Regions from separate parts of the Shewanella sp. 10N.286.51.B8 genome, predicted to be linked through region 2. Evidence: riboswitches for the same ligand, from Rfam matches in the RefSeq annotation. Region 2 holds a riboswitch; the other holds the start of a gene.
The links. A riboswitch is a leader RNA that binds a small molecule or an ion and turns the genes downstream of it on or off. The one in region 2 is predicted to bind cobalamin.

Region 1 (11,508 bases), on a different contig from region 2:
TTGATAGCATCTTCCGCTTCAAGGTAGAGTCCGTGTAAATATGGGACAACACCGATTACCGGCACGCCAGTTTTCTCCGTCAACCAAGTAAGCCCACTTTCTAATAAGGTGATATCGCCTCTGAAGCGATTGATAATAAAACCCTTAACCAGTAATTTCTCTTCAGCAGAAAGCAGATCAAAAGTCCCATATAAATGAGCAAAGACGCCGCCTCGATCAATATCTGCCACAATAACAACAGGGGTTTGGGCCGCAACGGCAAAGCCCATATTGGCTATGTCTTGCTCACGCAGATTCACTTCAGCAGGACTGCCAGCGCCTTCAACCAGTCTAGCCTGCATACCTTGTCCCAGGGTTTCAAAACTTTCCAGCACTATCTCTAGCAGCTGCGGTTTAAAGTTGTGGTAATTGACGGCATTCATATCTTCAATTGCTTTACCACGAATGATCACCTGTGCACCTGTATCGGTATTGGGTTTTAGCAGTACTGGATTCATGTGTACGCTTAACGGAAGGTTACACGCTTGTGCCTGCACAGCTTGTGCGCGACCTATTTCGCCGCCGTCTGGCGTGACTGCGCTGTTAAGTGCCATATTTTGTGGTTTGAAAGGGGCGACTTTAATTCCTTTACGTGCCAGAACTCGACAAAGCCCTGCAACCATCAAGCTTTTACCAGCGTCGCTGGTAGTGCCTTGCACCATTAATTTGAATCCGCTCATGGGAGTTGTTCCATTAAAAAATTATTTTGGGCTTGTTTTTAAGCGTCAAAAATTGAATTGATAAATAAGCTGAGCACTTCGGGAAATATCGCTATTAAAGTCGCCCGCAATTTGCGTACCTTTTAATTACCAGTCCAGCCCTTGACGCGCTTTTAAGCCTTGATGGAACGCATGTTTTTCAGGTCTTACTTCACTGACCGTATCAGCGTACTCTTTGAGCTCACGATGGGCTGCTCGACCAGTGATAACCACTGACATTTCAGTTGGTCTTTGTTTCAGTGTGGTAATGATGTCGTCCAGTTCAATAAAGCCCCAAGTGATCATGTAAGTGAGTTCGTCTAATAGCACCAAATCTAAGCTAGGATCGGTAATGAATGATTTTGCTGCTTGCCATGCAATTTGTGCTGCTTGCTTATCAACTTCTTTATCTTCACTATTCCAGCTAAATCCTGTATTCATGGTATGAACTGGTACATTGAGTTGTTCAAGTAAGTTACGCTCACCGCATTCAAGATCGCCTTTAACAAACTGCACTGCCGCGACTTTTTGTTGGTGGCCTAGGGCTCTAAATAAGGTGCCAAATCCACCAGTGGTTTTACCTTTACCATTACCTGTTATCACTAATACTTGACCACGCTCTTCTTGGGCTTTTTCGATGGCCTGGTCAACATGCTCTTTGTGTTGTGCTTGTTTTTTAGGGTTATAGCTCATTATTATTCCTGATACTTTATTCTGGTATATTGATAGCGTTTGCTAGCCTGTTATCACAAGTTATGACTCAAATCCTATTTCCCACATTAGGCCACCGATTCGTTTTCAAGAAATGGTCGCTGGTATTCATTTACGGCCAGTTCAAGCGCCTTAATTATCGCAGGTTCGTTTATCCCTAATGTCTCAGCTAAAACCAGCAGGCCACCTAAGCCGCAGCCCTCTACTACTAGCCCTTGCTCATAGCACTGAAGGCAGCTCATATCAGAGCGTGAAAAATTGGTTGTGTGGGTGGTGATGACATCTTTGTCCCCAAGATGGGATAATACTTGTTTGCCATCGCCATTAAGTACCCACCGAGTGGTGTGGATTAGCACTGGGATGGCTAGAGAGTTGGTTTTTCTTGCCGCCAATAGCGGCGCTACGAACATCATGCCACCAGCAAAAGTTGGCATTGGTAGCTGTGTTGGCCACTGTTTAATTAGTTGGCTGACGGCCAGTTGAATTGGATCGTGAAACCGTGGGTTAGCTAATAAGCGCGTTTCATCAAAATTTTCGCCATCAACACGATATTGGCATTCAAGCTCATTGAGTAGTTGCTGCTTTATAGCTAATTTTTTAGGGGCGATAGTGCTTCCCGCGGGAGACAAATCCATACCAGTAAGTAAGCGTAACCACAGGGTAGAAAAGGTGGTGCCGCCAACTCCGCACTCAGACAAAATACTGATGCAGCCTCTTTGGGCTTGATCCACTAACGAGGGAATTAATGTCGTTTCAATTAACTCAGTGCTATCAATATTTCTGCCACCATGGTGTGATTGTACTAGCCAATCTTCTTGCATGGTGTGCGGCTGACTGACATTAAAGTTATAGCTATGAAATTCAATGTTATAACCATTGCTGGCTAATAACTTTAGTAGCCCTCGAGATAATACTGCCGGACTAATACCACCATTACTTAACAGCCCATCATATTTATCAGCCTCTTTGGACTGCAACTTTTTCAGAGGTAATACCGTGTTGGCTTGCCCATTGGCGATAATTTCACTGTCTCTGGTTGGGGTGAAATGCATTAAATCGGAACCTGCCCCAGCATCAGAAAGTTGATGTAAGCTCGGCAATTGAGTTGCTGCGCAGTTCAAAATGTTAAAACAGATAGTTTTCATTTTAGGCTTCCTTTGGCTGAGTGTCAGCGTGGTAGTTATGCAGTCCTGTCAATTGCGGCCATAGCACCTTGTCATCATCAATAAAGGTATTGATTTGTAGTCGAGCTGCGTAGGAAACCATAAGATTGCTAAGGTGGGCATTGCAATATTGATGGCTGTGGCTATGAGAGGATAGAAACGCTTCAGAGAACTTGTCTATCGAATTTGAATGACATAATAGCCAATGCATAATGATGCGAATAACCCCTGAATGAGTCACAATTAATAAGTGTTGGCCTTGATATTGTCGACTGAGTAACTGAATTTGCTTTACTACTCGTTGCATTAATTGAATGCTTGATTCACCTTGAGGAGGCTGGCTTAAAAAGGGGTTTTGCCAAAATTTAGGGTAGTCAATATCAGTAGCCGCCCACAGCTGTTTAAGCGGCAGACCGTCCCATAAACCGAAGTCCATTTCTTGCCAGTCAGCACAGATAGTTATTGGTACGGCGCTTTCGTGAGCGAGTTGCTGGGCAAATGCGCTACAGCGCTCTAATGGTGAACTAATAATTCTATCAAAGCCTAAACCTATACTACTTTGACGTAGTTGTTGCCAGCCAAGGGCGGTTAATGGTGCATTGGTGCGACCCAGTAAGCAGTCGCTGAGTTGCGGCTGACCATGGCGTAATAAAGTGAACTTAGTGTTATTCATAACTGAGTTCTTTTGGCATTTTTAACGTGTTAGCAATTTTGCTTTGGCAGAAAGTCACCTTGTCAGCGATTTCGGCGATGATTTGGTGCATTTCGCCACTGGCATTAACGAACAGTTGGCTCATTTTATCTTCTGGAATCAAGCTTTGGCCACATTCAGTGCTAACCAGAACGCAATGCGATTGCATATTGGCCAGTGTTTTCGCAAGCTCCTCGATAGCTTGTTTTAGGCAATGTTGTGCCAACAGTTGGTTGGTTAACCACAGGGTTAAACAATCAATTATGATGGTTTGCTCTGGCTTGTCGTGTTTAATTAAGCTAGTGACTAAATCTACTGGCACTTCGAGAGTTTGCCAACTGTCAGGGCGCTGTTGTTTATGTAAGCGGATCCGCTCTTGCATAGATGCACTCGGGCGAGAGGTAGCGATATAGAGCACGGGTAATCGAGTTTGGCTGACTTCTAACTCTGCAAGGGACGACTTGCCACTGCGAGCACCACCTAAATAAAAACTAATCATAATGTTGCCGCTCTTTGATGACGTGCTAAGTCGATTTTCTGGCAAATGTTTATCATTCCTTGAAGTACACGGGGGCCTGTACGGTGAATGAGATCACCTTCTAAGGCGATCACTTGTCCATGCTTTACTGCGGGTAGCTCACTCCAAGTTTCCCAGCGGATTAACTCTTGATTACTGTTGCCGTGATAAATAGGTTTAAAGATCATTTCAGGCATTAATGAAACGACTTGTTCCATGTTGACCTGAGGGTAATCTGAGTGGGCATTTTCAAATATGTTTACCCCTCCGCATCCTGCAAAAATCTCATCCATCCATGAACTGGAGGTTGTCGTTAAAGGGTGAGGCCACACCTGATAAAAAATGCTGATGGGATCTTGATGCTGATATTGTTGACGAATCTCGTTTAGCTGCTGACTGAATTGCGCAGCTTGTTGCTGGGCAAGCTGTTGTTGTCCGGTTAGTTGACCTAATTCAATTAACCTTTTCGGTATATCAGCAAGCTCTGTGACACTGGTATCAATAACAGTAAACCCGAGGCTTTTAATGCGGCTAAGCATTCCCGATGACGTGCTTTCACTGTTGACTATGATGGCGTCGGGATTAAGCATCATTAGGGCTTCGTAATTAACAAAGTCGTAGCGACCAATACGTTTTATATCATTTGCAGCAGCAGGGTAGTCGGCATATTCCACTGTGCCAATAATTCTATCGCCTGCGTCAATACTGAACATCATTTCTACCGCATGGGGTGATAGCACAACGAATCTTTGCTGTGCGCTGTGGGCATATGAAGTAGTCAAGCAGACAAGAAATCCCGCGACAATTAAGCTTATGGGTTTAACGAAAATAGACATAATTAAGCCCTTTCCTTAATAACCATAGGTAGGCCTGCAATTGATACTGTGACCTTATCGACACACTCAGCGATTGATTGGTGTAACCAACCTGATTGGTCGACAAATTCTCGACACAATGCCCCCATAGGGACAACACCTTGACCAACTTCATTACCAATAAGTACTATTTCTCCAGAAAGCGCTTTTATGGTATCGATGAGTTGACGCTTCATTACAGGGTATTGATTCGTAGATTGCTCAGCATCGTGTAGTAAAACATTAGATAACCATAGGGTTAAGCAATCAACCATTATGAGGTTGTCCGCTTGGCTGTGGCGCTGTAGGGTGCTAGCTAGTGCTAAATGGGATTCAACCGTTTGCCAATGGGGCGGACGGTTAGCCTGATGATGAGCGATGCGCTTTGCCATCGCACCATCCTTATTTTGCGCTGTAACAATAACAATGACTTCACCTTGCGTATTGCTTTGCCATTGGGAGGCATAGTTTTGCGCCATTTTACTTTTGCCAGAACGGGCTCCACCAATAATTAACTGCTTCATCTAGTACGACCTTTTTGGCGTTTAATAAGAAGAAAAATAAAGAAAGCACTCCCCATCATGGCGGTCATAACGCCAACAGGGAGCTCTTGGCTAGGTAAAATTACCCGCGAAAGAATATCGACAGAGACCATTAAAATGGCGCCCATCATGGCGGTAATAATGAGGCTAGCTGGGTGAGCTGCACCGACTAACATTCTTGAAATGTGAGGCACCATCAAGCCAACAAAGCCTATTCCTCCACAAGTTGCCACCAAAGATGAGGTAATTAATGCGGTTAGCATTAGCATGCCTAACCGTAATGGCAGTACTGCCACCCCTTGGGTGTGGGCGCTTTCATTGCCTGCCATTAATGCATGCAAAGGTCGCTGAAATTGGAAAACAATAATGCTACCAAGCACTACAATGAGGCTGGGGTACAATAAGGTGGACCAAGTAGCATTAGCAAAGCTGCCTAAAGACCAAAACAAAACAGCTTGTATGGCTTGTTGATCGCTAAAATAAAGAATGAGGTTGGCGATAGATGAGAGCAAAAATGAGATTGCAACCCCAGACAATACAAGGGTTTCAACTTGCCCATCACGGGACATGACCATGACGACTGCTACTGCAATTAATGAACCTAAAAAGGCGCAAACAGGCAATGGTAGAAACATTATTCCGCCAGTTAACGCCAAAATAGCGCCTAATGCTGCCCCTGAACTAATACCAAACAGGTATGGGTCGGCAAGTGGATTACGAGTGACACATTGTAATACCGAGCCTGATATGGCTAGTCCTGCGCCGCAGAGCATCGCCATAATTGCCCTTGGCATACGTAACTCAATAATAATACGGTCAGAAATAGCTAAAGAACCTGTTGCAGCCTCTGATATGTCAGCGGCCCGAAGAATCGCGCCTATAACATCATTAAACTCAATATTTGCGGTACCAATAACAATGGCAAATACTGGACTAATGAGCACTAACGGAGTAAGAATAAATAGCAATTTTTTTGCATTAAACAGCCGCATATAAAGCCTCAGAATAATGGTATGTGATCCGAGGGTTCTCATTAGTTGGATGACGATCAATATGGGCATTTACGCCATAGATATGGCGAATATTATCTTCAGACATCACTGCTGAAGGCGGGCCATTTTTGACTAAACGACCTTCTTTGAGAAATAGCATTTGATCGCAAAAGGCGCTGGCTAAATTAAGGTCATGAATTGTGGCGATAACAGTAATATTTAACGATTTAATTAATGTGAGTACTTCGAGTTGGTAACGGATATCAAGGTGATTGGTAGGCTCATCAAGCAATAAAATTTCTGGCTTTTGTAATAGGGCTCTGCCAATCAGTAAGCGTTGTTTTTCTCCACCAGATAAGTGCTCGAAAATATGCTCGCCTTTATCTGACAAGTTAACTTGCTCAAGCACTTCATCAATGATCCGTTGCTCTTTTTTATAGTCAATAGCTTGCCACCATTTATGCTGGCTAACTAAGCCCGTTGCCAGTAATTGGCGGCAGGTGACAGAAAACCCTGATGGAGGGTGTTGCAGCACGACAGCAACTTTTGCTGAAAATTGACGACGAGAGATGTCATTAATATTGACCCCGTCAAGATAGATTTCGCCAGTTGATGGCTTTAGGTATTTATAAATACAGCGCAGTAATGTGGATTTACCAACACCATTAGGGCCTAAAATACCAATAGTCTCTCCTTTATTTACCTTGAAGTTCAGTTGTTGCAATACATTTTTATCAGCGCAACTCCAACTTAAGTTATTAACTGATAGGTGTTCTATTGTGTGGTTATTTACTGTCATTAGTATTCCACTTAGGCGTCAATAGCGCTGACGCCTAAGTCTTAGTTAGGACATAATTAGAAAGCTTGGTAACTCAAGCTCACAAAATATTCCATCCCTGGATTGTTGTAGTTGCTGACGGTCATATAGTCATCATCAAGTATGTTGTTGGTTTTCACACGTAGTTGCCATTTGTCGTTAAACCAATATCCCATGCTGACATCGACCCTATGGTAAGCATCAAGGTGTTGGCCGTAACCTGAATAGCGTTTGCCTTGATAGTGATAGCTTACGAGTAGGTCAAAGTGTTCCCATTGATAGCCCACACTATAATCAAACTCGTGCTCACTACGGCCAACAAGTTCTTCATCATTTTTAGTGTCTTTGGCATCTAAATAGGTGTACGAAATCCGGTGGTCTAATTGCCACAGCGTGGTATTTAACGATAGCTCTAAGCCTTTTATCTTGGCTTCATTGATGTTGGCAGGTTTCCATATGTAACCATCTTCATCAATCGGTGCCCAAGCAATGAGGTTATTAATATCGTTTTGGAATAAACTGATATAACCTTGAATAGCAGAGCCCCTATAATTAAGGGTTAATTCATAGCTTTCAGAGGTTTCGGAGGATAAATCTGGGTTTCCTGTTCCAGGCCAGTATAAGTCATTAAAAGTAGGTGCTTTAAAGCCTGTGCCTGTGCTTGCCGTTAAGCGCCATTGATCAGAAAAGTTATAGGCTGCACTTAAATTATAAGAAGTTTCATTGTCGATATTTTCAACGTCATCATATCGAACAGCCCCTTCAAATAGAACGTTATGCCATTGGTATTGAGCCAGCGCATAAATTCCCCAAACTTCTCGTTCATTGATAGCATAATCCCCATTTACGGACTCGTTATACCAATCCACTCCGCCGATAACCGTCAGTTCATTAGATGCTTTAAATTGGTTTGTCCAATTTATTTGATCGCGAGTTGTTTCGTATTTTTGTCTCGCGACATCCGGGTTATCACCGCGAAAATTGACATTTGAATCTTGAGATTGACCAATATTTAATTTACTCGTGAGTTGCTCGCCCTGATATTGGGTGCCAACATTCCACAAATAATTGTCAAAATCAGCTTGGTCAGTGCCGCCACTGGCGTAAATATCATCGTGTTCGCTATTACCAGTGTCATATTGTAGACTCCAGTTAATATCCCATTGGTCCGAGATATTTTGCAAACCCGCTACAGTTAATCCTATGCGGTCATAGCCATCATCATCAGCTTCTTCTGGAGCGCCATTATGGATATTATATCCATCTGAACGTTCACTGTTTACTGTGATAGTACTTTGACCATCACCATGTGCCACTCCCGCACCTACAGTGCCTCGTAGATAGTTATTACTACCTAACTCGGTACTGGCAAACCATTCACCACCATTAAGTTGGCGAGTAAATATTTGTATTACACCGCCAATAGCATCACTGCCCCAAATAGAAGCTCTAGGGCCTTTTATGACTTCTATCCGCTCAATATTTTGTGGAGAAAGGGAGCCAAAATTGACAGCGTTTAGGGGGGCAGATCCAACCCTTAAACCATCAATAAGCACCAATGAATGCCCTGAGCTGGTGCCTCGTATACTCACTGAAGCCGTTTGTCCAGCCCCACCATTTCGAGTCACACTTAAACCTGGTAATGCTTCTAGAACATCAACTACTGATTTGGGATTAAGCACATCAATTTCTTCACGTTCAATGGTATTAATTACCGTAAGTTGTGAGTCTGGTGTGCTCTCAAAACGTGTTCCAGTGACCACGATTGTTTCATGCACTGGGACTGCAGGTGCTGCAGCATTTACACTGTAAGTTTGAAAAATAGCTAATGTGATAGCTGATAAACGCAGTTTAAAACTCATTATTGTTGCCTTGTTATGCTGAGTTTAAAATAGCGGGAGATGCGCTGCTTGTTAATAATTGAGTAACTAGTAGCGAATAGAAAAAATCCAATCTTTCTATGTCTCAAGAAACCCGCTTGAGTACATCGAACAATTAGGTCGGTCTCCTGGCTCACAGCATCTAGAAATACACCTTCCCGATATAAAGTCAGTGGTAAAAAGTATTTCGCTCTGTTTACAGTTGCAGGTACAGCTGTGGGGTCTCACCACATTCCCAAAATTAACACCCTAATTGTATTGATAGTGATAAAGCTTGTTCGCACAACTCATTGTTGTGAACTGTTACTTTACCCATCGATGATGTGGTGGAATATAATCAATTATTGGTAGTTGGAATGTGAAAATGGTCACAGGTTTATTTATATGGACTAAAGTGTGTGACTTTTAACAGTACTTTTGTGGTGAGACTTTATGGGGCGGTTTTTCTTGCTTTAAATATGAGCTATTTTTACTTGTAATAAGATTTAGGTTGAAAATTAATTTTATAATATGTTTAAATTACTGTTAAAAGTAACATATTAAAAATTAATAAGCATTGCTATTATTTGTTGTGAGAGTTGTTTTACGCATATCGTAATAGAGATGTTTAAAACAATATTCACAACATTTGAATGTAACCATAATTGTTTGGTTTATTCTTATTTTGATATCGTTTTTTCTGCAAGATAAATGTTATTTGAAGTCATATTTTTATATTGTGGCTTTTTTGATATTTTTTAATATATACTTCCACCCAAAGTATATGGTAAAACTGAGTAATAACTTCATCACTCTTACTTGGTAACCCTGCATTATGAGGTTAGAGGCATCTAACCTCATTTTTTTGAGGCTAAATTTTCATCACGGAACCTATGTGTAATTTTATACATTATAGGTTGTTTACGCTTAAGTGTGATTGCTAGAATGCAAATGTTAGCAGTGAGACTTTTAAACTAGATAGGAAAGTTAGCTGCTGAGGAACGTGTTTTTATTTTTTAAATAAAGACTCTCTATGAATTAATCAGCAACTGGCTGAAATAAAAGTATTAAGTTTTATCACTTTTAAACTAAAGGGTTTTCCATCACCTTAATATTTTTTACTTTAACATGTTAAGTGCACTAATCCTGTCTGGTTTTGATTTGCAATCACTAGTTTCAATAAGTATTAATATACTAATATGTCCAAATAACAAAGCAAATATAAGTTAATAACTCTATTACTTGCTGCGTTGCGCCAAGGGTGTCACCTGTATATCCATTTATTTGTTTTTTCATTAACTTGAGTAATAAAACAAAAGCTATCAACCAAGTTGCTAGTAATAATAAAGTTAAGCTGCTTGGCAGTAAAAGCAATCCAGGGAAACCACATGCAGTTAGTATCAATAATGTGTTGTAGTTGATAGTATTTGATTTTTGTGGTGTTTTGTTTTCCCCTATACGTGCATATTCAAGAAAGAATGGCACCATGCCAGAGATAGCTCTGCTAGCACCATGTGCAGTTATTAATGCGAGCATGACTTGCTGCATACTGAGTAGCTGCAGGCTACTCAGTTTTATTGCAAAGGTTGATATTAATGCAAGTACCCCATAGGTGCCAATCTGGCTATCTTTCATTATTGCTAACTTTCTGCTTTTATCCCAACCTCCACCAAAGCCATCAGCGAGATCGGCCAAGCCATCTTCATGAAAGGCACCGGTTGCAAGGATGAGTATTACCAAAGTCACAACGCACGCAAGGGAATGAGGAACTACTAAGCTAAGTGCAAAGTATACAGCTGCGCCAAAAAAACCTATAAAAAGACCAACCAATGAAAACCAACGACTAGCAGCCGCCACAGTCTTTTCATGAAACATCATGTGATTTGTAAAAGGAAAGCGTGTTAGAAAACTAATGGCTGCAAGAACTTCATTAAATATATTGTTTTTTTTTATGTCTAAGTTACTCATAACTTGTTTTTTTCTCTTTAATCTTGTGGGGTTAGTGATAGAGTATTTTAAGATTACTATTTATGGTTTGCATAATGTTACTGAGAACTTGTTAGGGCAAAAGTGGGGGAGAGTAACCACTTTTTCAATATCATTAAATTTTTTTGATTGAATGGATATTTAATATAGTGATTAACTCAAATTAGGTATGAGTAATAGATCACAAGTTTCTTTTTAAGGAAGAAAGACTGTGCTTTTTCACAGCTTTCAACTGCAATGTAATTGAGGTGAACTAATATTGAATACTGTCAACAACATAAAATTTCAATTGGAACTTTTTAACAGCGTCCATTGCTTCCAGCGTAGCAGGTTGAGCTAAGTTCTCCACAGCAGGCACGGCTGAACACATCATTTTATATATAATAGGAAGCCTTGCGTTCAAATCCCTATCTCTCCGCCATATTAAATACGAGAAAAGCCGTTGATTATCAACGGCTTTTTTTTGTTTCTGGCATTTGAGGGGCTTTCTGAGAGGATTGACTCAGACAATGTACCTGCCTTTCACATTAGCAGAGCTCCTAATAACGTGTACTTCACACGTATCTGTTTAGCCAAATCGTTACGCGATAAAGGCTTTCCTTTTGATATTAAAGTTTCTTTGTTGACTCGTGACAGAGC
Region 2 (11,508 bases):
TAGGCTTAGTGGCAGCTATATTTGGTTTGTTATTTATGCTGAAGAATCTGTTAAATGGCCACTGGCGTCAGTTCTTTCCGTGGTTAAGATTAGACTTTTCCCAATGTGTAGATGAAGTTAAACAGTTAAAAAAGGGCACTTTACCGAGCTCTGGAGGCAAAGGTATCTTCAGTATTGTTGAAGGAATAGGGCTGATTTTAATGGCGCTAGTGAGTATTACCGGCATCGCATGGTTTGCCACTCAAGGTAGCAGTGATGCATTAATGTGGCGTAAATACCACATTCTTTTTGCCCAAGGCTTTGTGGGTTTCTTGATGGTACATATCGTGTTTGCCATGTTTCATATTATTGATATGGTGAGAAATTCTTAGTCATTAATTCAATCTATATACCATTGGCTAGTGACAATTTTACGTTATAACAAACCTAAAAAAGCCCAAGCATGATTATCATGATTGGGCTTTTTAATACGCTAAAGATTGTACTTAGACAATGATTCTTTGTAGCTTATTTCTTTTCTAATGCTAAGTAATTCATCACGTCAATTAGATCGCCAAGAGTACGCATTTCATTCATGTTGATAGCATACTTATCGTTAACGATGAAAGTCGGTACGCTTTGAACGCGGTACATGATTTGCTGTTGGCGCCATTGAGACAATTTCTTATCTGTAGCTTCGCTGTCAGCAATCTTGTCATAAGCGGCGCTATCGATACCGTGAGCTGCAAACACTTGTTTGATATCGTCACGATTGTTGATTTCAGGCTCGTCATGGCTATGACCTGGAGCACTGTGGTCGTGGTGTCCACCTTCGCCTTGAATCGCTTGGAACATGGCTTTATTTAATACATCCGCATTACCCACTTCATGAATAACGGCTAAGGCGCGCATGACTTCAGTACCAATATCACTGTTCATAAAGTCAACGTGCTTTGTTTCAAAGTTAATCTCTTTATTCAAGTTACCTTTAATTTCTGGCAGGTACTGGGTTTCCATGTTGTAACAGTTATGGCAGTAAAAAGAGAAAAATTCAGAAATCTTAGGTTCACTTGATGCTGGTGCATCAGAAACTTGAGTGTAATGTTGACCTTCAACAAACCTAGATGGAGTTACAGCAGTTTTTTCAACAGTTTCTACAGCCGTTTTAACAGCAGTTTTTTCTGTAGTTGTAACCGTTGTATCAGCAGGTTTGCCACAGCCCGTTAGGGTTAATGTGAATGCAGCAACAGCCAGCGTGAATGCAATATGTTTAATCTTTACCATGTATGCCTCGACAAAGTGGGGTGATGTTGGCGATATATCGCGAGAGATAATTAAGCTTACGCAACTTAAATAACTCAAGCAACTTAAGCACTTGCTTAATTGCCATAAAGTTAGCTGCGATTATGACTGAATCCGTTAGCAGTGTCAGTGTTAAAACTGTGATGGCCTAGTGCTTTTTAGTAAAAAGCACTGCAATTTAAACTAGCTTTTATAACGACTCAGTACGCAGAATTTGCCAAGCTTCACAAACTTGCCGAAATCGCTCACTGTCGTCACTATTGTCTCTTTGCCACTTTTGTCACTTTTGTCACTATAGCCCGCTTAATTGTGACTATTTACACTGGCACTTTGATGAGTGGCAGTTGAGACTTATTATATTTTGGTGATTTTATACCAAGTCGTCATTGTGCGGTTTGAGGCTTATTTGATAAATATTTCTCTTCCTCACAGACAAGTTACCTATAATTGGTATAAAATCCGCCGCAATAAAATAATAGGGGCCTTATCCAATGACAGAGAAACATTATATTAGCGCACAGCAGTTGCTTGAAGACTCATTCAAATTAGCAGCACAAGTGTACGATAGTGGCTTTAGACCGCAATTTATTGTGGGGATTTGGCGTGGCGGTGCTCCAATCGGTATTGCAGTGCAAGAATTTTATGATTTTAAGAATGTTGAAACCGATCATATCGCAGTAAGAACGTCATCTTATTACGGTATTGGCACTGATAAGCAAAGCAAGAAAATCAAAGTTCATGGCCTACATTACATCATTGAAAATGCAAATGCTGACGATGGGCTATTAATTGTGGATGATGTATTTGATTCTGGCCGCAGTGTTGATGCATTAATTGATAAATTGCAAAAATTTATGCGCAAAAATATCCCGACAGATATTCGAGTGGCTTGTCCTTATTACAAACCAAAAAATACCGCAGTTGATTTAAAGCCGGATTATTTTATCCATGAGTCTGAAGAATGGCTTGTTTTTCCTCATGAAGTGTCAGGTTTAAACCCGCAAGAAATCGCTGAAGGTAAAACAGATTTTAAGAATATTCAGCATTTGTTTAAGTAAAAGCATCGATATTGGTTATTTTTTGCTAAACTAGCAGCTCAACAGTGCGTCAAGAGAGTGCCTGACACGTGGTTATTGTCCGTGTTTAATTCACCTTCTTGATGCATTTTTTATTATTACCCTGAAAAGATACTGCCCATTATGAGCTCTGTTGAGATATTTTCCCCACAACAAACCACTGATAAGCCTATAGATACTCAATCTCTAGGTTCTCAATCTCTAGCGAGCAAGTCGCAAGAGAAAAAGCAGCTTGAACTACTGGCACCCGCTAAAAATGCTGATTACGGCATTGAAGCTATTCGTCATGGTGCTGATGCTGTATATATTGGCGGACCTGCATTTGGTGCACGCCATAATGCCGGTAATAGTGTGGAAGACATTGCCAGACTGGCAGAGTTTGCTCATCGTTATCATGCTCAAGTGTTTGTAGCGTTAAATACCATTTTAATGGATGACGAAATTGCCAAAGCGCAGGCACTTATTTGGGAATTATACGAAGCAGGTGTGGATGCATTAATCATCCAAGATATGGGCTTGTTGCAGTTAGATTTACCGCCAATTGCACTGCACGCGAGTACCCAAATGGATAATCGCACCCCAGAAAAAGCAGTGTTTTTAGAACAGGTCGGTTTTTCACAGGTGGTATTAGCCCGTGAGCTGAATTTACCGCAAATTAAAGAAATTGCAGCCAGTACGCAACTTAAGCTTGAGTACTTTGTTCATGGCGCATTGTGCGTCAGTTATAGCGGCTTATGTAATATCAGTCATGCGTTTTCTAATCGCAGTGCTAACCGTGGTGAATGTTCACAAATGTGCCGTTTGCCTTGCGATTTATCCACCCGTGATGGTGAAGTGTTAGCTGAAAATCAGCATTTGTTGTCATTAAAAGACAACAACCAAACTGAGAATTTAGAAGCATTAATTGATGCAGGCGTAACATCATTTAAAGTGGAAGGCCGTTTAAAAGATATTAGTTATCTTAAAAACGTCACCGCCCATTATCGCCAGCAGTTAGATGCGATTATTGATCGCCGCAGCGATCTTGAGTCAATGTCTCATGGTCGAAGCGAATTTACTTTTACGCCAGATCCTGAAAAAAGCTTTAACCGCGGTAAGACAGATTACTTTATTAATCAACGTACTGAGCAAATTGAGCATTTTAGCTCGCCAAAGTACATTGGTGAAAAAGTGGGGGTTATCACCAGTGTTGGCCGCGATTTTATTAAAGTCGATAGCAGTAAAGCGGGTAAAGCCGTTGAGTTTAATAACGGTGATGGCTTGTGCTTCTTTATTGATGGTTATCAAAAGCAGCGTTTATCTGATAACAAAACCAAAGGCTTAAGGGTTAACCGCGCTGATGGTAATACTTTATATCTGACCGATGTGTCGAAAGACTTAAAAGTCGGTGTGGAGTTATTTAGAAACTTCGATCATCAATTTGATGCTTTGCTATCAAAAGACTCTGCTAGCCGTAACATTGCGGTTGATATGGTATTGGCTGATACGCCGCAAGGCATTTCACTGACCATCAGTGACAAGCATGCCCATAGCGTTACAGTAGAGCTTGAGTGGGCAAAAGAGCCGGCGAAAGATTACGCTAAAGCAGATGCAAGCCTGCGAACGCAGCTCGGCAAACTGGGTAACAGTGACTATCAGTTACAGCAGTTAACGATTGAATGTGCTAATCGTTGGTTTTTACCAGCGTCAGTGATTAATGGTTTAAGGCGAGATGCCATTGCAGCCTTTGATGACGCCAGAGTAAAAGGCTACCAGCGACCACAGCGAGCTGAGCATGATAAGTCAGCGCGTTTCCCGCAAAAGTATTTAAGTTTTTTATCTAATGTTGCAAACGATAAGTCTCGTGAATTTTATGAGCAACACGGTGTGGTTCAAATTGAAGACACTTACGAGAAAAACAAACTATTAACCGATGCACCATTAATGGTGACTAAGCATTGCTTACGTTACAGCTTTAATTTATGCCCTAAAGAAGTTGAAGGCATTAAAGCTGACCCAATGGTGCTCGATATTGGCAAAGACCGCTTAAAGCTGGTTTTCGATTGCCTAAAATGTGAAATGATGATCGTTGGATCAAATCAATTAGTAAAGTAATCAGGTGATGTCATCTTATTACTCAATAACCATTATCACGCGCGATGCGTGGCGATAAATTTGTAGGAAAAAGCCCAAAATGACTAAAGCAAAAAAATATGATTTTAGAGTAAAACAAGTTGGTACAACTTGGAAAACTGAAATCACTCGTCGTATGACTGCAACTAAGACTATTGTGTCTAAAAGTCATGACGGATTTGCATCAGAAGCCGAGGCTGAAGCTTGGGGTAAGCAAGAGCTTCCCGCTTTTTTAACCACGCAAGCTGAACGCAATAAACGTAAAACAGAAAAACAACTTAAGGCTAAATCAATTGCAGATGCAATTGCTGCAGAAGCATTAACCGATGAAGCAGATGCATTATCAGATGATGCTAAGCAAATAGATGCTGCCGATAGCGCAGATGTTGTTGAAGATTAAGCGTTAAAACATTACAGTAATGCAACAACTTGGTGACAAGGTTTGCCGTATTTATTTTTGAATAAACCAAACTTCACCTTTCAGCACCAATACCAAGGACGAATTAGGTATGAAAGCTTGCTTTACGACAATAATATTTTCAGGGCTGTTGTTATTAGGCCCTGGAAATAAAGTAATGGCCAAAGAGTCACAGTCTTACCTCAATAGCACCACCAATCAATCAGCAGATGCAACTAACGCTGCAAAAAGAGAGTTATCAATATTTTCCAAAAGTGTGTCTTTTGAGCTGCCTATTGGCTGGAATATGGCATTTAATTCTAGCAAAGGGAATATGTATAAAGCTGAGTTTGTTCCTGCTGGGGAAAGTTTAAATAATTGGTCTGATTTATTCTGTATTCAAGGCTTTGAGGGCTTGGCAGAAAATATCGAGCCTGAGCGATTTTTAAATAATTTTGCTAGCACCTACCAAGACAGCTGCCAAGGTGAGGTGGTTTATGAGCAACTTGGAAAAACCCAGATGGGTGGTCAAGAAGCGTATCACGGCATTATCGGCTGTACCGTTATGGCTAACTTTTTACAGCAAGGTGGCTCAGTTAAACAGCAAGGTGAAATAGGTTATTACGCCGTAATTAAAGGCGTTGAAGACTTGTACTTTATGCATAAGTCTATGCGCGGCGATGTTTTTAATAAAAACTCAGCGCCATTAAAATCGACCAATCATCGTCAATTTATGTCGAATTTTAAGCAGTTACGATTCTAGAAATTTTCTTTTTATCAATAATTGGTTTATCAACAATCCGCTTATCAGTAAGCGAGCTATTAATGAGTAATCATATTATTCAGACTATTTTTCAATAAGTTGAATAATATGATTGATTCATTTTCGTTATATCAAAAATCCCCATAAGCACGTTATACTATATCAGCTTGTTATATGGCTGCTTTAAGTCGTAGCAATCAAAAATTTATATAATTTATCGTCAATTTATAGTGGTGCCTGTGTATGACACGGGATAATCGGGAAACTAGTGAAAATCTAGTACTGCCCCCGCAACGGTAATGGTGAGGACTGAGTGCGATAAAGCTTGTAGCTGTGAAATTTTAGCTGCTATTTAACGTTAAAAATTCATGTTCGTCAGTAGCTTTGCTACTTTAACCTAAGTCCGGAGACCGGCCCTATAGATGATTTTGAGATTTCGGTGGGCAGATCTCGAAATGTAGCTCGTTGCTTGTAAATAATCATGGCTTATCGCTAACAGATAAATTTACGAGTACGATGCGCTGCGGCAAATATGCCCCATTTTTCCTTTCAGGAGTTAAAGGTAAATGGGTACAAATCTAACAAAAATCGCATCAGCATTAAGCCTAGTATTTGGTCTAGCTGCTTCAACAACCTCAGTTGTTTACGCTGACACCACAACAGACAATTCTGCCAATGCAGAGGTTGAAAAAATTGTGGTTATTGGTCGTCAAGATGCAAATCCTCTTAATATTGCAGCGAATGTAAATGTGATCGACCAAGCTGATATTCAGCTTAGTGGTGCGGTGAGCTTAACGGAGTTATTACGTTCTCAAGCGGGTATTCAAGTGTCTGATAACAACTCAGGTACGACTTTTGCCATGCGCGGTTTTTCAGCGTCTCAAGCCGCCAGCAATACCTTAATTTTGATTGATGGTCGCCGCTTAAACAATATTGATATTGCGGCTCCTAGCATTAATGCAGTGCCGTTAAATCAAGTTGAGCGGGTGGAAATATTATCAGGTAGTGCTGGGGTACTTTATGGCGATCAAGCTGTTGGCGGGGTGATTAACATCATCACTAAAGCGCCTAATAAAGACGGCGGCGGACTGCAATTAAGTGCTGGCAGCTTTGATACTTATGAAGCTAAAGGGGATATTTCAGGCAAAATTAATGACGCTTGGCATTATTACTTGGCCGGCAGTTACAATCAAAGTGATAACTATCGCGATAATAACGACAGTGAAACCGGCTCAATTCTAGGCCGTTTGCAATATCAAACTGATTTACAAAATTTCTTTGTTGAAGCCAGCTACTTCGATAATGATCGCCAGGCCCCTGGTGCGCTAACACTGGAGCAGTATCTGCAAGATCCAACTCAGGCCGCACCTTTTACCGATGATGATTATGTTCATGAAATGACCACAGCGCTGCGCAGTGGCTATGAGTACCAATTAACTAAAGAATGGGCTTTGGCCACTGATTTAACTTACTCTGATACTCTAACCACTAACTTTATTTGGGGCAGTGCTGGGCGTATCGAGCGAAGTTTATTAAGCTTTTCACCCAAAGCCACAGCAAATTATCAGCTAGATAATGGTGATTTAGACATTATTGCTGGGGTTGATTTAAGTATCGGTGAGGCCGATTTTGATACTGCTTACATTCAACGTAATAATGAACAGAAAGTGACCAGTGCTTATGTGCAAGCCTCAGTGCCATTAACGCAGTCATTATCCTATGTAGTTGGTGGGCGTTACAGTGAAGTGACAGATGACTTAACAGATCAATTATCATACGCAAATGGTGTTGAGCTTGATAATGATGCCCATGCATTTGAGTTAGGGTTAAATTATCGTCCAAGCCTTGCGCATCGTTTTTATATTCGCGCCAATGATAATTTCCGTTTTGCCAAAGTGGATGAGCAAGCCTATACCCCAATTACCACCCTTGGTCTTGATCCACAAACCGGCCGCTCATATGAAGCAGGTTGGGACTGGACCACTACAACACAAACCTTCAAATTAAACCTTTACCGTTTAGATTTGGAAGATGAAATTGTATATGACGCAGGGCGCACTGATGGTCCACAGGGCGGCGGTGCTAACGTTAATGCTGATGCTTCAACTCGTTTTGGCGTTAATGCCGCTTATGATGTGCAAATCGCTGCAGATTGGTTGCTGGGCGCATCATATGATTACATTGATGCTGAATTTACCGAAGGCGAGAACGAAGGCAAGGCGCTTTCTTGGGTTGCGGAGCATAATGCCCGTGCGTATGTGAGTTATGATATTGCCCAACAGTGGCAGGTTTTTGCTGAAGGTATTTATACTGGCGAGCGCTTTATTGAAGGTGATAATGCCAATGTTGACCCTAAGTTATCCAGTTATGTATTAGCTAACTTAGCCATTAACTATACCCGTAATGAGTGGAGTGCCAGTTTACGTGCTGACAACTTGTTAGATAAGCAATATGTCAGTGCTGGCTATTATGTTCCTGAGGAATGGGGCGGCAGCGGTTATTACTCGGGTAATGGTCGCTCAATTCGCTTAACCTTAGGTTATCGTTTTTAAAATCCCTTTGTAATGAACTAACAGATAATAAGCGAAGCGTCTGATTTTTAGACGATAATAACTTGTTATCTAGCTAATTACACTGAAGATACTAAAGCCGACAAAGCACTTGTCGGCTTTTTGTCTTAATCAGCATTAATCACTTGACCTTTGTAGGGTTTCTATGGATAAATTCGTTAATCGAGAACGAAGAATTATACAGGGAAGCATCGCTTTATGACCTACCTTGAGCAGCAGGTACTCACTCAAGTAAAAGCTATTATTGGCAACGAAGAACAAGTCATTGGGCGCCGTGGTATTTTGATCCCTTTAAAAAAGGCCTTAATTAATGAAGCAGATATCCGCATTATTATCGATATCATTGCCAGCGATCCCGCGCTTGCCGCTCATTTACTTTGGCGCAGTAATACCGCTCAAGCTGGTGGCGTAATCGCGACAAAAAATCGCAGTATAAAAGATGCGCTTATCCGTTTAGGCCAAGTCAATATTTACCGCTATAGCTTCTCATTTTATCTAAAAGAACGCTTAGATGAATTACCTGAACCATATTGTAAATTAGTTAAGGGCTATTGGGCGCTTACTGAAAATATCGCTACCGATGCAGTGCATTATTTACGTGAGCTTGAAGACAATAAACAAGCTATAGATATTGATGCAGATGAACTGCAAACCTTGGCGCTATTTAGTGTATTTGGTCAAGTGATTACCTTAAGTGCGTTTGCATTTTTAAATGCCGCCTCAGAAAAGCCCATAGCATTACAGGTGATAAAAAAGCTCATTGATACCCAGCAGCAAAGTTTATCTATAGAAGCATTTGAGGCTCTTGGGTTAGATGATGAGTTACGGAATGAATTTATGGTGGCCCATAATATTAACCAAACGAGCAATGTAAACTCTGCAGGCTTAGTGCTTAGAGCTGTGCTGAGCAAACGTAATGTATTGATAAACCCAATTAATGAATCTAATTAATGAAGCTAGTATAGCGAGTTGATTTAATCCCATGACATAAAAAATGCCACCTTAATCGTGGCATTTTTTATGGATTTTTCACAACTTGTTTATGCACATTCTAAGAGCGATTGGTGCTTTTGACTTAATCTTTGTAACTTTAGCCCTTCAGCAGCCACTAAGGTTAGCCATTTTTGAATTAAATGGGTATTGGATGTATTAAGGCGGTAGGCTGCAAATAACGGCCTTTTTAAGCCTTCGCTGCCAAGTTTTACAGAACTTAAGTTAAGTCCATGGCCTTCATTAATTGACCAGCTTGGCAGCGCCGCTACGCCATCATTACAAGCAATACGTTGAAGCAGCATCGCTGTTAAGTCACATTGCTTTTGTTCACCCACCTCAACACCAGCAGGTTCTAAAAAGTGCTTATAAATATCAAGGCGCTGCAATGGAACAGGGTAAGTGATCAGTGTTTGCTTGGCGAGCTGCTCAGGTTTAATGAATGGCTGTTTTGCTAGAGGATGCTCATTTGAAACGACTAACTTCACTTCAAAATCAAACAAATGTTGATAGGCAAGTGCATGCCCTGGTACTGGATCTGAAGTGAGTACAATATCCAACTCACCAAGCGCTAAGGCATTTAATGAATCAAATAAATGACGGCTAGATAAATCAATACGGCCATCTGGTGCGATTTGTTTAAAGGCCTCGGTCACCGGCATTAACCAGCGAAAGCAGCTATGGCATTCAATCCCCAATTTTAAAGATTGCGCCTCTCCATCAAGGCCTTTTTTCAGATCTGATTCTGTCACCATCACTTTAGGGAGAATTTCCTCCGCCAAATTAAGTAGTCGAGTGCCTTCTTGAGTAAAAGATAATGGTTTGCTCTTTCGAATAAAAATAGACGAATTAATGCGTGTTTCTAATTCTTTTATTTGATGAGATAGCGCTGATTGAGTTACGAAGCGTTTTTTCGCAGCACCAGCAAGGCTACCACTTTCTTTAAGTGCCATCAGAGTTCGAAGGTGTCTCAGCTCTATCATATAATCCTCACATGAATTTTGCTCAACTTACGGGTGAAATCAATTCGGTTGCTTGTATCAAGACTATCACAACAAACTTCTAGACGTCCAGACGCCTGTGTAATTTATTTACGAAAATGTAGTCTCATTGTTAACTTTTGTGATTGTTTTGACGTGAAAATTACAGCTTTTGATTTTATAAAAAGTGACTTTAATAAGTGATCACTAGTTTAAAGGTCATTGAGAGAGGGCTTTTTGAGGTTTTTAATCTGCGACTACGCAGTTTTGCTAGGCTTATCTATACTCAGACTGGTATTGCTTTACTGAATTTCTATGTTGATTGAGTTTAAAATGACTGGAGTCACAAATGAGCCACACTTATAAAATTATTGAGTTAACAGGATCGTCACCTATCAGCTCTGATGATGCGATAAAAAATGCAATTGCAGCAGCTAATGAATCGCTTAAACATTTACGTTGGTTTCAGGTTGTTGAGACCAGAGGTCACCTAGAAGAAGGTTTAATTGCTCACTGGCAAGTCACTATTAAAGTCGGTTTTACTTTAGATCAGAAATCACCTCATTGAAGACGTGGTGTCTGAAAGATGACAATAAGTAAAAGGTTTAAGCGTCTCTAGGTAAGCCTTTTTCAACACTGCGGATCACTCGCAAGGTTTTACGGCTTAAATGACTTTTAGGCGCCGTTTTTGTTTTATCGTCAGGGGTTAAATCTTGCTGTTTAAGTGCTTGTTGCGCTAGTGCCCAATCAATATGTTCTATGACCATTTCATCGACTTCATCGCTACATCTGCGTAGGTTAAGCGCATCAATAATTTGCTGATTAAACGGCGCGTTACCTAAGGCAATCGCAATGTTTCTTAACCAGCTTTTATGGCCAATTCGACGTATAGGGCTGCCTTCTGTAAGTGATAGAAATTGCTTTTCAGTCCAAGTAAACAAGCTTAGTAAATCAGGTTGGATCAGTTGTTTACGAATATGAAAATCAGTTTGCTGAGTTAGCGGCGCTTTACTGTTAACAGGGCACACTAATTGGCAATCATCACAACCATAAATGCGATTGCCAATGGCTTGGCGAAATTCTTCAGGTATCACGCCTTGTAATTCAATGGTGAGGTAAGAGATACAGCGGCGACCATCGACGACATTGTTGTCTAATATGGCATTAGTCGGGCATGATTTTATGCAGGCTACGCAGCTATTACAGCTTTGGTGGATAGGAATATCTACAGGCAAAGGTAAGTTAATTAACACTTCGCCTAAAAAGAACCAACTGCCAGCCTCAGGGTTTAGTAATAATGAATGTTTACCTGTCCAGCCAAGACCTGCTTTTTCCGCTA

Region 1: linked by a shared signal. The riboswitch ahead of AB4160_RS16470 (TonB-dependent receptor domain-containing protein) and the one ahead of AB4160_RS02930 (TonB-dependent receptor) in region 2 are both predicted to bind cobalamin.

What each region holds. Positions count from the first base shown of each region.
Region 1 is NZ_JBFRKG010000046.1:7,171-18,678, forward strand. Features, by position in the region: gene AB4160_RS16425 (cobyric acid synthase) at 1-719, opposite strand, end outside; gene cobO (cob(I)yrinic acid a,c-diamide adenosyltransferase) at 846-1,430, opposite strand; gene AB4160_RS16435 (hypothetical protein) at 1,517-2,593, opposite strand; gene AB4160_RS16440 (histidine phosphatase family protein) at 2,595-3,284, opposite strand; gene cobU (bifunctional adenosylcobinamide kinase/adenosylcobinamide-phosphate guanylyltransferase) at 3,277-3,801, opposite strand; gene AB4160_RS16450 (helical backbone metal receptor) at 3,798-4,655, opposite strand; gene cobU (bifunctional adenosylcobinamide kinase/adenosylcobinamide-phosphate guanylyltransferase) at 4,658-5,197, opposite strand; gene AB4160_RS16460 (FecCD family ABC transporter permease) at 5,194-6,207, opposite strand; gene AB4160_RS16465 (ABC transporter ATP-binding protein) at 6,194-7,006, opposite strand; gene AB4160_RS16470 (TonB-dependent receptor domain-containing protein) at 7,063-8,886, opposite strand; cobalamin riboswitch at 9,005-9,171, opposite strand; gene cobS (adenosylcobinamide-GDP ribazoletransferase) at 10,078-10,851, opposite strand.
Region 2 is NZ_JBFRKG010000007.1:20,413-31,920, forward strand. Features, by position in the region: gene AB4160_RS02900 (cytochrome b/b6 domain-containing protein) at 1-371, shown strand, start outside; gene AB4160_RS02905 (thiol:disulfide interchange protein DsbA/DsbL) at 508-1,263, opposite strand; gene AB4160_RS02910 (phosphoribosyltransferase) at 1,773-2,339, shown strand; gene AB4160_RS02915 (U32 family peptidase) at 2,481-4,451, shown strand; gene AB4160_RS02920 (DUF3622 domain-containing protein) at 4,531-4,869, shown strand; gene AB4160_RS02925 (hypothetical protein) at 5,045-5,629, shown strand; cobalamin riboswitch at 5,844-6,063, shown strand; gene AB4160_RS02930 (TonB-dependent receptor) at 6,196-8,181, shown strand; gene AB4160_RS02935 (HDOD domain-containing protein) at 8,398-9,150, shown strand; gene AB4160_RS02940 (LysR family transcriptional regulator) at 9,240-10,172, opposite strand; gene AB4160_RS02945 (dodecin) at 10,519-10,737, shown strand; gene queG (tRNA epoxyqueuosine(34) reductase QueG) at 10,775-11,508, opposite strand, start outside.